Regions from separate parts of the Streptomyces sp. NBC_00988 genome, predicted to be linked through region 1. Evidence: riboswitches for the same ligand, from Rfam matches in the RefSeq annotation. Region 1 holds a riboswitch; each other region holds the start of a gene.
What was found. A riboswitch is a leader RNA that binds a small molecule or an ion and turns the genes downstream of it on or off. The one in region 1 is predicted to bind thiamine pyrophosphate.

Region 1 (3,270 bases):
AATCACCGGCACACGCGCGTGCTCGGTGATCAGCTGGAAGTTGTGCGGGTTGCGGATCCCGAGCCCGGAACCGATGGGCGACCCGAGCGGCATGACCGCCGCACACCCGACGTCCTCCAGCTTCCGCGCCAGCACGGGATCGTCGTTCGTGTACGGCAGCACCGTGAAGCCGTCGTCGACCAGGGTCTCGGCGGCGTCGAGGAGTTCGATCGGGTCGGGCAGCAGGGTGCGCTCGTCCGCGATCACCTCAAGTTTGATCAGCGCGGTCCCCAGGGCCTCCCGCGCCAGCCGGGCCGTCAGCACGGCCTCGCCCGCCGTGAAGCAGCCTGCGGTGTTCGGCAGCACCCGGATGCCGAGCCGTTCCAGGACGGACAGCACCGAGCCGTGCACGGAGGCGTTGACGCGCCGCATCGCGACCGTCGTGAGTTCCGTGCCGGAAGCCACCAGCGCGCGCTCCAGGACGTCGAGGCTGGGCGCACCTCCGGTGCCCATGATCAGCCGGGACGTGAAGGACGTGCCACCGAGGACGAAGGGGTCGTCGGCCATGGGTCAGCCTCCTTGGACGGCGGTGAGGACCTCGACGCGGTCTCCCTCGGAGAGGGAGGTCGATTGCCACTCCGCGCGCGGGACGACGGTTTCGTTGAGGGCGGCGGCCACACCCGAGGGAGCCGGGGTGAGGGACCGTACGAGCACGTCGAGGGGCGTGCCGGGAGCGATCTCCCGGTGCTCGCCGTTGACGGAGATGTTCATGTGGGCTGCTCCACGAGGCGCGTGCGGGCGAACCGCTTCGGGGTGAACGGGCGTGCCTCGTCCGGGAGTTCACCGGTACTGAGCGCGTGCGCCAGGGCGTCGCCGGTGACCGGCGTGAGGAGCACGCCGTTGCGGTAGTGCCCGGTGGCCAGCAGCAGTCCCGGCAGGGCGGTCGGGCCGAGCAGTGGCGCGTTGTCGGGGGACCCGGGGCGCAGTCCGGCCCGGGTCTCGGTGAGCGGCAGTTCGGTGATCCCGGGGACCAACTCGTGGGCGTCGCGCAGCAGTTCGTAGACACCGCCCGCGGTCACGGTGGTGTCCCAGCCCAGTTCCTCGCTGGTCGCGCCGACGACCAGCTCGCCGTTCTCGCGCGGCACCAGGTACACCTGGCTGCCGCGCACCACGGCCCGCACGGTCCGGCTCAGGAACGGCGCGTACCGCTCCGGCACGGTCAGCCGCAGCACCTGCCCCTTCACGGGCCGTACGGGCGGCAGGACGTCGTCCGGGACCCCCTTCAGCCGCCCGCTGAGGCTGCCGCCCGCGAGCACCACTTGGTCTGCGGTGAGCGCGGTGTTTTCGCGCGTGACGACCCCCGTGGCGCGGTCCCGCCCGACCGTGAGCCGCTCGACCCACGTCCGGTGGAAGACGACCCCGGCGCGCTCGCAGGCGGCCACCAGCGCGCCCGCCAGCCGCCGCGGGTCGACCTGGTGGTCGCCGTCGACCCTGAGCCCTCCGCGCACGCCCGGCGCGAGCATCGGCTCCAGGCGCCGGCACTCGCGCCCGGACAGCCACTCGGAGTCGAGCCCCGACTGGTGCTGCAGGGCGTGCAGTTCGCGTAGATGGGCGCGGTCGTCGGCGTCCAGGGCGACGGCCAGCGTGCCGCAGCGGCGGTAGCCGAGGTCGAGGCCGGTGAGGTCGGTCAGTTCGGCCGCGAAGTCCGGGTAGCGGTGCGCCGAGGCGAGGTTGAGGGCGAGCAGGGTCTGTTCGCCGTAGTGGAGTTCGGTGACGGCGGCCAGCATCCCGGCGGCCACCTGGGCGGCCCCGCCACCCGGCTCGGGGTCCACCACGGCCGTGGCGAAGCCGCGTTGGGCCGCGCGCCAGGCCGTGACCAGGCCGATGATCCCGCCCCCGACGACGAGGACGTCTGAGTTGTGTGCAGGCATGGGCGTCCAGCCCCTCCCTTCGCCGGCATGACCCGGATCAGGTTCGTACGGTCGGAGGCCGCCAGCCTCCCTCTCAGCCCGGTACGTCCGGACTCCCGCGAGTGCTTTACCTTGGCCACCCTAGCCCGTGCTTTGTGCGCCAGTAAGGGAGCCTTCGTCCATGGCCCGCTCGCTCGACGGTCTCGTCCTCGCCCCCGTCGCGGACCAGGCCCCAGGTCAGGTCGGCACCCGCACCCGGTTCGCGTACCACGAGCAGGACGGTGAGATCTGGGCCGAGTACGCGGGCGGCGACGTCGTACGGGGGCGTCTCGTCGGCACGCGCGCGGGGGACCGGTTGGACTTCCGGTACGTGCAGTTGAAGACGGACGGGACGACGTCCTCCGGGCACTGCGTGTCCGAAGTGGTCGAGTTGCCCGACGGCCGCATTCGCCTCGACGAGACCTGGGAGTGGGAGTCCCAGGCGGGAAACGGGACCAGCACTGTGGAACAGGTCACCTGACGCGCCCGCTGACTGACAAATTGTCAGGTGTCTATGGTGATCGAGTGAGCGAGCAGACGCGGGACCAGGGCACGGTGACAGGGCGGCGTGTGGTCGTCGTCGGCGCGGGCATGGCCGGGGTGCAGACCGCGGTCGCGCTACGGGAGCAGGGCTTCACCGGCACCGTCACCCTGATCGGCGCGGAACCCCATCAGCCGTACGACCGGCCCCCGCTGTCCAAGGCCGTCCTGCTCGGCAAGGCCGAGGGCTCCGCCTTCGACGTCGACTTCGAGGCGCTCGGCATCGAGGTGCAGCTGGGGCGCGAGGTGGTGGGCGTGCGCCCCGCCGACCACGAACTGGACACCGCCGAGGGCCCGGTGCCCTACGACGTCCTCGTCCTCGCCACCGGTGCCGAACCGATCCGGCTGCCGGGCGCCGACGGCATCCCGGGCGTGCATCTGCTGCGCACCCTGGACGACGCCGAGCGGCTGCGCCCGGTGCTCGCCCGGCAGCACGACATCGTGGTCGTCGGCGCGGGCTGGATCGGCGCCGAGTTCGCCACGGCCGCGCGCGAGGCGGGCTGCGCGGTGACCGTCGTAGAAGCCGCCGACCGGCCGCTCGCGGGCGCGCTGCCCGCCGAGGTGGCCGCGCCGATGGCCGCCTGGTACGCCGCCGCCGGAGCCTCGCTGCGGACGCACGCACGCGTGGCGCACGTCGAACCCGGCGAGGTGGTCCTCGACGACGGCTCACGGCTGCCCGCGGGCGCCGTCGTGGTCGGCATCGGCGCCCGCCCCGCCACCGCCTGGCTGACGGGCTCCGGCATCGAACTGGGCGCGCACCGCGAGGTCCTGGCCGACGCCGGGCTGCGCACCTCGGTACCGG
Region 2 (3,270 bases), 1.8 Mb from region 1:
ATGGCCGGGAGGACCTGCCCGCCATAAGGGTCGTCTGCGACCTGGACTCCTTCTTCGACCTGGTGACCGCAGTGCTGAGTGAGCCCCGTGTCCGAGCTCCGTCTACCCGCGCCGTCGGCCGAACTCCACCTCCTTCTGGAGGGCGCTCTTGAACCGGAGACGGTCTTTGAGCTGTCCCGGCGCAACGCTACACGCCTGCCGTACACCGACTTCACGGACCTGGCCGGCCGCCACTGGTTCACCGGCCTGCAGTTCTTCCTCGACCTGTACTACGCGAACATGACCGCCGCCCTCCATTCCCGGCGGGACGTCGTGGAGATGACCTGGCGCTACCTCGTCCGCGCTCACGCGGCCGGGTGCCGGCATGTCGAGGTCTTCGTCGATGCGCACGAACACGGCACGCGGGATCCCGGCGGCGACCGTCCTGCGGGGCGGACGACGCGCCGCGCCGCCGACGAACCCGATGTCAGCGGCTGTGCGATCGTCTGCGCGATGCGCGACCGGCCCGCCGCCGAATCGCTGCGGATGCTAGACGCCGGCTTGGCCCCCGACATCCCGATTCTCGATCTCGGATCGGACTCGGCCGAGGTGGGGCACCCATCGGCGGATTTCACCGAGGGCTCCGACGTTGGCGTCCGGGCGGGTCTGCGGCGCGTCTGCCACGCGGGCGAGGAGGGGCCGCCCGACTACATTCGCCAGGCTCCGGACATACTCGGCGCCGAACGCGTCGACCGAGCGGTGCGGTGCCTGGAGGACCCGGACCTCGTCGCCCGGCTCGGTTCCGAGCGGGTCCCGCTGACCGTGTACTCGCCGTCCGACGTCCGGCTCCGCGTTGTCGAGGGCATGTCGGAGCATTCGCTGTGGCGGATGCTCCGACAGAGGTGTCGTGATCCGCGTCAACTCCGACGACCCCGCGTACTTCGGCGGCTGCGTCGACCACAGCTTCCGTGCTGCTGTCCAGCCTCTGGCGTTGCGCCTGGTCGAACTGCGCACTCCATCCGTAAACTCCATCGAGGCGTCGTTCGCCTGACCGGCCCGCCAGCGGCACCGGCTCGACCGGTTTGCGGGCTGAACGGATGCAGGTGCGGAGGGCGCGGCAGCTCTGCGGGCTCCGCGCGAACATCCGGCGCCCACCGTGTGGGAGCGCTCCCATGAGAGAGAATGACATGGGCATGCCATATCGCCAACCGGGCTCCGGGTTAGTCTTCTCGTCTTACCGGACACGGGGTGCCCCGCCGAGGGCTGAGATCACACCCGTCGAACCTGAACCAGTTCGTACTGGCGGAGGGATGTCTTCCATGCCGTTGACGCATGCTTCGGGCGAGTCACCCGCACCTTCCCGGCAGACGCCGTTCGGCGGCCGGATGCCCGGCGGCCCCGGTGACCTCCGGGCCGAGGCACACGGCATCGAGCCGGTTCCCGAGGCCAACCGCTACGGCGGCGCCGGGCGCCTGTTTACCGTGTGGTTCGCTCCGAACCTCACCATGACGGGTGTGTTCACCGGCACCATCGGGGTGGCGCTCGGTCTGGACATGCGCACGGCCCTTGCTGCCGTCGTGCTCGGGACCTTGATCGGCGCGATACCGACCGCCTGCCTGAGCACGTGGGGCGGGCTGACCGGCGCGGGCCAACTGCCTCTGGCCCGGCTCGCCTTCGGGTGGGCCGTCGTGCTGCCCGGTGTGCTCCAGTGGCTCTCGTCCATCGCCTGGGACGCGCTGATCGGCTTGTTCGGCGCGGACGCGCTCGCCCGCCTGTGCGGGTGGCCGTTCTGGCTCGGCGCACTGGTCGTCATGGCCGCACAGGGAGCTCTCGGTGTACTGGGGTACGAGGTGATCCACCGGCTCCAGATCGTGATGACCTTCGTGCTCGTCGCCGCCTTCGCGCTGATAGCCTGGCATCTGCTCGACGGCGCCCACGCCGTGGCGGGCACCGCGTACGGCGCCGACCGGGCCGGGGCGTTCGTGCTGACCAGCACCATCGCGCTGAGTCTGACCGTGTCCTGGGCCCCGTACGCCAGTGACTTCAGCCGGTACTTGCCGCGCTCCACCTCTCGCGCCCGCATGTTCTGGTGCACCCTGCTGGGTCTCGTGCTCTCGCTCGGGTCCGTCCAGGCGCTCGGGCTGTGGGGTGCGTCCCGGCTCACCGACCAGACCGTCGCAGGAGTGCGGGATCTGCTCGGCAGCGGGGTCGTCGGCGCGTTGGGGCTGTTCGCGGTGGTGGTGGCCGCGCTGTGCAGCAACGCCATGAACGACTACAGCGGTTCACTCGCGCTGCAGACCGTGGGCGTGCGTGTCGCCCGCCCGGCTGCCGCGGCCCTTGCCGCGCTGCTCGGCCTCCCGCTGGTGCTGTGGATGCACGCGGCCGACACCACCGCCCGCTTCCAGAACGTGCTGCTTTTCGTCGGCTACTGGATCCCCGGCTTCGTGGCGATCGTCGTCGTCGACTGGGCCGTCCGGGCGCGGGAGCGGCAGGGCGCGCCGATCGACCTCGCCACCGAACAACGCCGGTACCCGACAGGATGGCCCTCGTTGACGGCGTTCGTCGTCGCCTTCGGCGCCGCGGTCCCGTTCATGGACACCGGGCTGTACGTGGGTCCGGTCGCGCGGGCACTGCACGGCGCCGACCTGTCGTACTACGTGGCCTTCGTCGTCGCCCTCGCCGTCTACGTTCCGTTGCGGCTCCGGCGCCGTTCCTGATCGGCCGAACCCTCCACCGGCCGCCGCACATGCTCTTCGCGGTCAGCGATCGAACTCGCCGTTCGTCGAGTCGAGGTGTTCACGCAACCACCGTTCCGTGTTGCTGACGTGGACCAGTGCGGCGGCCTGGCTGAGGGCGGCGTCCCGGCCGGCGAGCGCCGAGAAGATGGCCTCGTGTTCCGCGAGCGTCCGCCCCGAGGCCTGTGCGTCGACCAGACCGCGCCAGATGCGGGCCCGCAGGGTGCGCCCCGAGATGCCCTCAAGGATGGTGAGGAGTGTCTCGTTGCCGGTGGCGGCGACCACGGCGCGGTGGAAGGCCGCGTCGTGGAGGTTCAGCCGCTCGACGTCGTCACGTGCCTCCCGCATGGCGTCCAGATGCCGCTTCACCTCGGCCAGACCGTCCTCGGAGATGCGGGTGGCGGCGAGCGCTGTCGCGACGGGTTCGAACAGCCGCCGCACCTCCATCAGGTCGATGAGGGCGCCGGCATCCCCCTGCAACAGTTCCACCGCGCCACCGAGGCCCTCCAGGAGCAGGCTCGGCTGGAGGCTGGTCACGTAGGTGCCGTCCCCGCGC
Region 3 (3,270 bases), 2.3 Mb from region 1:
ATGCCCGCGCGGTACAGCCCGCGCCAGCCCATCGAGGGGTTGGCCTCGTGGAGTTCCCAGACCGCCGACGTCTGGGTGACCGTCACATCGTCGAGCACGCCGAGCGAACCGATGATGACGCCGGCGAGCAGCAGGCCGCTCATGTCGATCGATGGGTACAGCCCGTGGATCAGGCCCGTGTTGTCGTCCGTGTTCCCGGTCAGCGCGGCCCAGCCGATGAACACCGAGCCCAGGACGCCGATCAGCACCAGAGACATCAGGGTGCCGAGCACCGCCACCGACGTACGCGCCGACAGGCCGTGGCACATGTACAGGGCGATGAGCATGATGGCGCTCGATCCGACCACCGCCACGATCAGCGGGTTCGAGCCGTGCAGGATCGCGGGCAGGATGAAGAAGTTCAGGATCATGAAGCTGATGGCCAGTGCGACCAGCGCCATGACACCGCGCAGCCGGCCCACCACCACGACGACCAGCGCGAAGATCCCGGCGAGCAGTGCCATCGGGAACTTACGGTTCACATCGGTGACGGAGTACTGCAGATCCCTGGGCGCGGAGGGTTCGTACGCGACCACGACCTTCTCGCCCTGATGCAACTGCCGTGACTGGTCGGGCTGCACGATCTCCGTGAACGTACGGCCCTTGTCCTTGCCGGTGGAGACCGTGACCGTGGCCTTCTTGCAGGTGCCGGCCGCCTCCTGCGCCGCGGAGGAGCCCTCGGCGGTGGAGGTGTCCCCGGTCGAGCCCCCGCCCGAGGCGTTCACCGACGCGCAGCTCACGCTGACGACCTTGGTGACCGTCGCCTGCTGTGTCTGCCGGTCGAAGCCGACCCCGGTGCGCTTGTGCGACGGGGCGCCGCCGGGCCAGAGCACCACCATGCCGACCACGACCGCCACCGTGAACGGGATCAGGATCGCCGCGATGACCTTCCGCAGATGCCGGGAGACGGGGGCGGCGGGGCCGTGGCTGTGCGAGTGACCGTGCCCACCGCCTGCCCCGGAACTGTGCCCGCCGTCTCCACCCGGTCCGTGTCCGCCGTCCCCGCCCGATCCGTGGTCGTGCCCGGAACCAGAACCGTGGTCGTCGCCAGATCCCTGGTCGTGGCCATGCGGCGGCCCGGTCGGCGGGTACGGGGGCTGCTGTGTCGTGGTCACCGCCCGATCATCGCAAGAACGCCGGAGGCCCACTGTTCACCGCGCCACTTATGACGCTAGCGTGGAGGCACCTTTGCACACGCGGGAGCTCGGAGCACCGGGCTGAGAGGGCGCTGACCTTCGTCTCTGCGATGTTTCACGGGAAACGTCACCTGAATCGAGTGATGTTTCACATGAAACATCGGCTGACGGAAGCCGCTGCGTCGACCGCCGAACCTGTTACCGGGTAATGCCGGCGTAGGGAGTAGGTCTCATGACCAACAAAGACGTACGCACGTCTGCCGTCAGCCAGGACGAACAGCCCATTCCGGGCGAAGAGTTCGCGCGGGCCGAGCAGTCCACGGAGGCTGGAAAGCCGACGGAGGCCGAGCGGTCCATCGGCTGGCACAAGGGGTACGTCGCGGGCTCGCGCCCCGATCTGCGGGTGCCGGTCCGTCAGGTGCACCTCACCAACGGGCAGTCCGTGACGCTGTACGACACCTCCGGCCCGTACACCGATCCGCTCGTCGACACCGACGTCCGCAGGGGGCTGGCGCCGCTGCGGGAGAACTGGATCATCGCGCGCGGCGACACCGAGGAGTACGCGGGCCGTCCCGTCCGCCCCGAGGACGACGGCATCAAGCACACCTCACCGCGCGGTGGACTCCGCAACCTCGACGCGGTGTTCCCCGGCCGGCCGCGTCAGCCGCGCCGAGGCCGTGACGGTACGCCGGTCACGCAGCTCGCCTACGCGCGACGTGGCGAGATCACGCCCGAGATGGAGTTCGTGGCCGTACGGGAGAAGGTTTCGCCCGAGGTGGTCCGGGAGGAGATCGCGGCCGGGCGGGCGGTGCTGCCGGCCAACGTGAACCATCCGGAGATCGAGCCGATGATCATCGGCAAGCGGTTCCTGGTGAAGGTCAACGCCAACATCGGTAATTCCGCGGTCACTTCCTCCATCGAGGAGGAGGTCGAGAAGATGACCTGGGCGACCCATTGGGGCGCCGACACGGTCATGGACCTGTCCACCGGCCGCAACATCCACACCACCCGTGAGTGGGTGCTGCGCAACTCCCCCGTCCCCATCGGCACGGTGCCGCTCTACCAGGCGCTCGAAAAGGTCGACGGCCGCGCCGAGGAGCTGACCTGGGAGATCTACAAGGACACGGTCGTAGAACAGGCCGAACAGGGCGTGGACTACATGACCGTCCACGCGGGCGTGCGGCTGCCGTTCGTACCGCTGACGGCGAACCGCAAGACGGGCATCGTCTCGCGCGGCGGCTCGATCATGGCGGCCTGGTGCCTGGCCCACCACAAGGAATCGTTCCTCTACGAGAACTTCGAGGAGCTGTGCGAGATCCTCGCCGCCTACGACGTCACGTACTCGCTGGGCGACGGTCTGAGGCCGGGGTCGATCGCGGACGCCAACGACGAGGCCCAATTCGCGGAGTTGCGGACGCTCGGGGAACTCAACACGATCGCGAAGCGTTTCAACGTACAGACCATGATCGAGGGCCCGGGACATGTCCCGATGCACAAGATCAAGGAGAACATCGACCTTCAGCAGGAGATCTGTGATGAAGCTCCGTTCTATACGCTCGGCCCGCTGACGACGGACGTCGCGCCGGCGTACGACCACATCACCTCCGGCATCGGTGCTGCGATGATCGCCTGGTGGGGCACGGCCATGCTCTGCTATGTCACGCCCAAGGAGCACTTGGGCCTGCCCAATCGTGACGACGTCAAGACCGGCGTCATCACCTACAAGATCGCCGCCCACGCAGCCGACCTCGCCAAGGGGCACCCCGGTGCGCAGGAATGGGACGACGCGCTGTCCGACGCCCGCTTCGAGTTCCGCTGGGAGGACCAGTTCAACCTGGCCCTCGACCCGGACACGGCACGGGAGTTCCACGACGAGACGCTTCCGGCGGAGCCGGCCAAGACGGCGCACTTCTGCTCGATGTGCGGGCCGAAGTTCTGCTCGATGAAGATCAGTCAAAGCATCACTGCGCAGTTCGGCGGTACGGCTGCCGCTGGGGCGACGGCTGACGAGGTCGCTGAGGGGATGCTCCAGAAGTCGAAGGAGTTCGCGGCGAGCGGGAACCGCGTGTATCTGCCGCTGGCGGACTGAACCTGT

Region 2: it holds a riboswitch for thiamine pyrophosphate, as region 1 does, so the genes downstream of both, OG496_RS09980 (purine-cytosine permease family protein) here and thiO (glycine oxidase ThiO) in region 1, are expected to answer to the same signal.
Region 3: it holds a riboswitch for thiamine pyrophosphate, as region 1 does, so the genes downstream of both, thiC (phosphomethylpyrimidine synthase ThiC) here and thiO (glycine oxidase ThiO) in region 1, are expected to answer to the same signal.

The regions. Positions count from the first base shown of each region.
Region 1 is NZ_CP108730.1:3,967,265-3,970,534, reverse strand. It holds gene OG496_RS18010 (thiazole synthase) at 1-546, opposite strand, end outside; gene thiS (sulfur carrier protein ThiS) at 550-750, opposite strand; gene thiO (glycine oxidase ThiO) at 747-1,910, opposite strand; TPP riboswitch at 1,908-2,019, opposite strand; gene OG496_RS17995 (hypothetical protein) at 2,071-2,409, shown strand; gene OG496_RS17990 (NAD(P)/FAD-dependent oxidoreductase) at 2,454-3,270, shown strand, end outside.
Region 2 is NZ_CP108730.1:2,177,671-2,180,940, reverse strand. It holds gene OG496_RS09985 (adenosine deaminase) at 88-1,155, shown strand; TPP riboswitch at 1,214-1,307, shown strand; gene OG496_RS09980 (purine-cytosine permease family protein) at 1,299-2,696, shown strand; gene OG496_RS09975 (FadR/GntR family transcriptional regulator) at 2,739-3,270, opposite strand, start outside.
Region 3 is NZ_CP108730.1:6,274,974-6,278,243, reverse strand. It holds gene OG496_RS28760 (YibE/F family protein) at 1-1,154, opposite strand, end outside; TPP riboswitch at 1,226-1,415, shown strand; gene thiC (phosphomethylpyrimidine synthase ThiC) at 1,408-3,264, shown strand.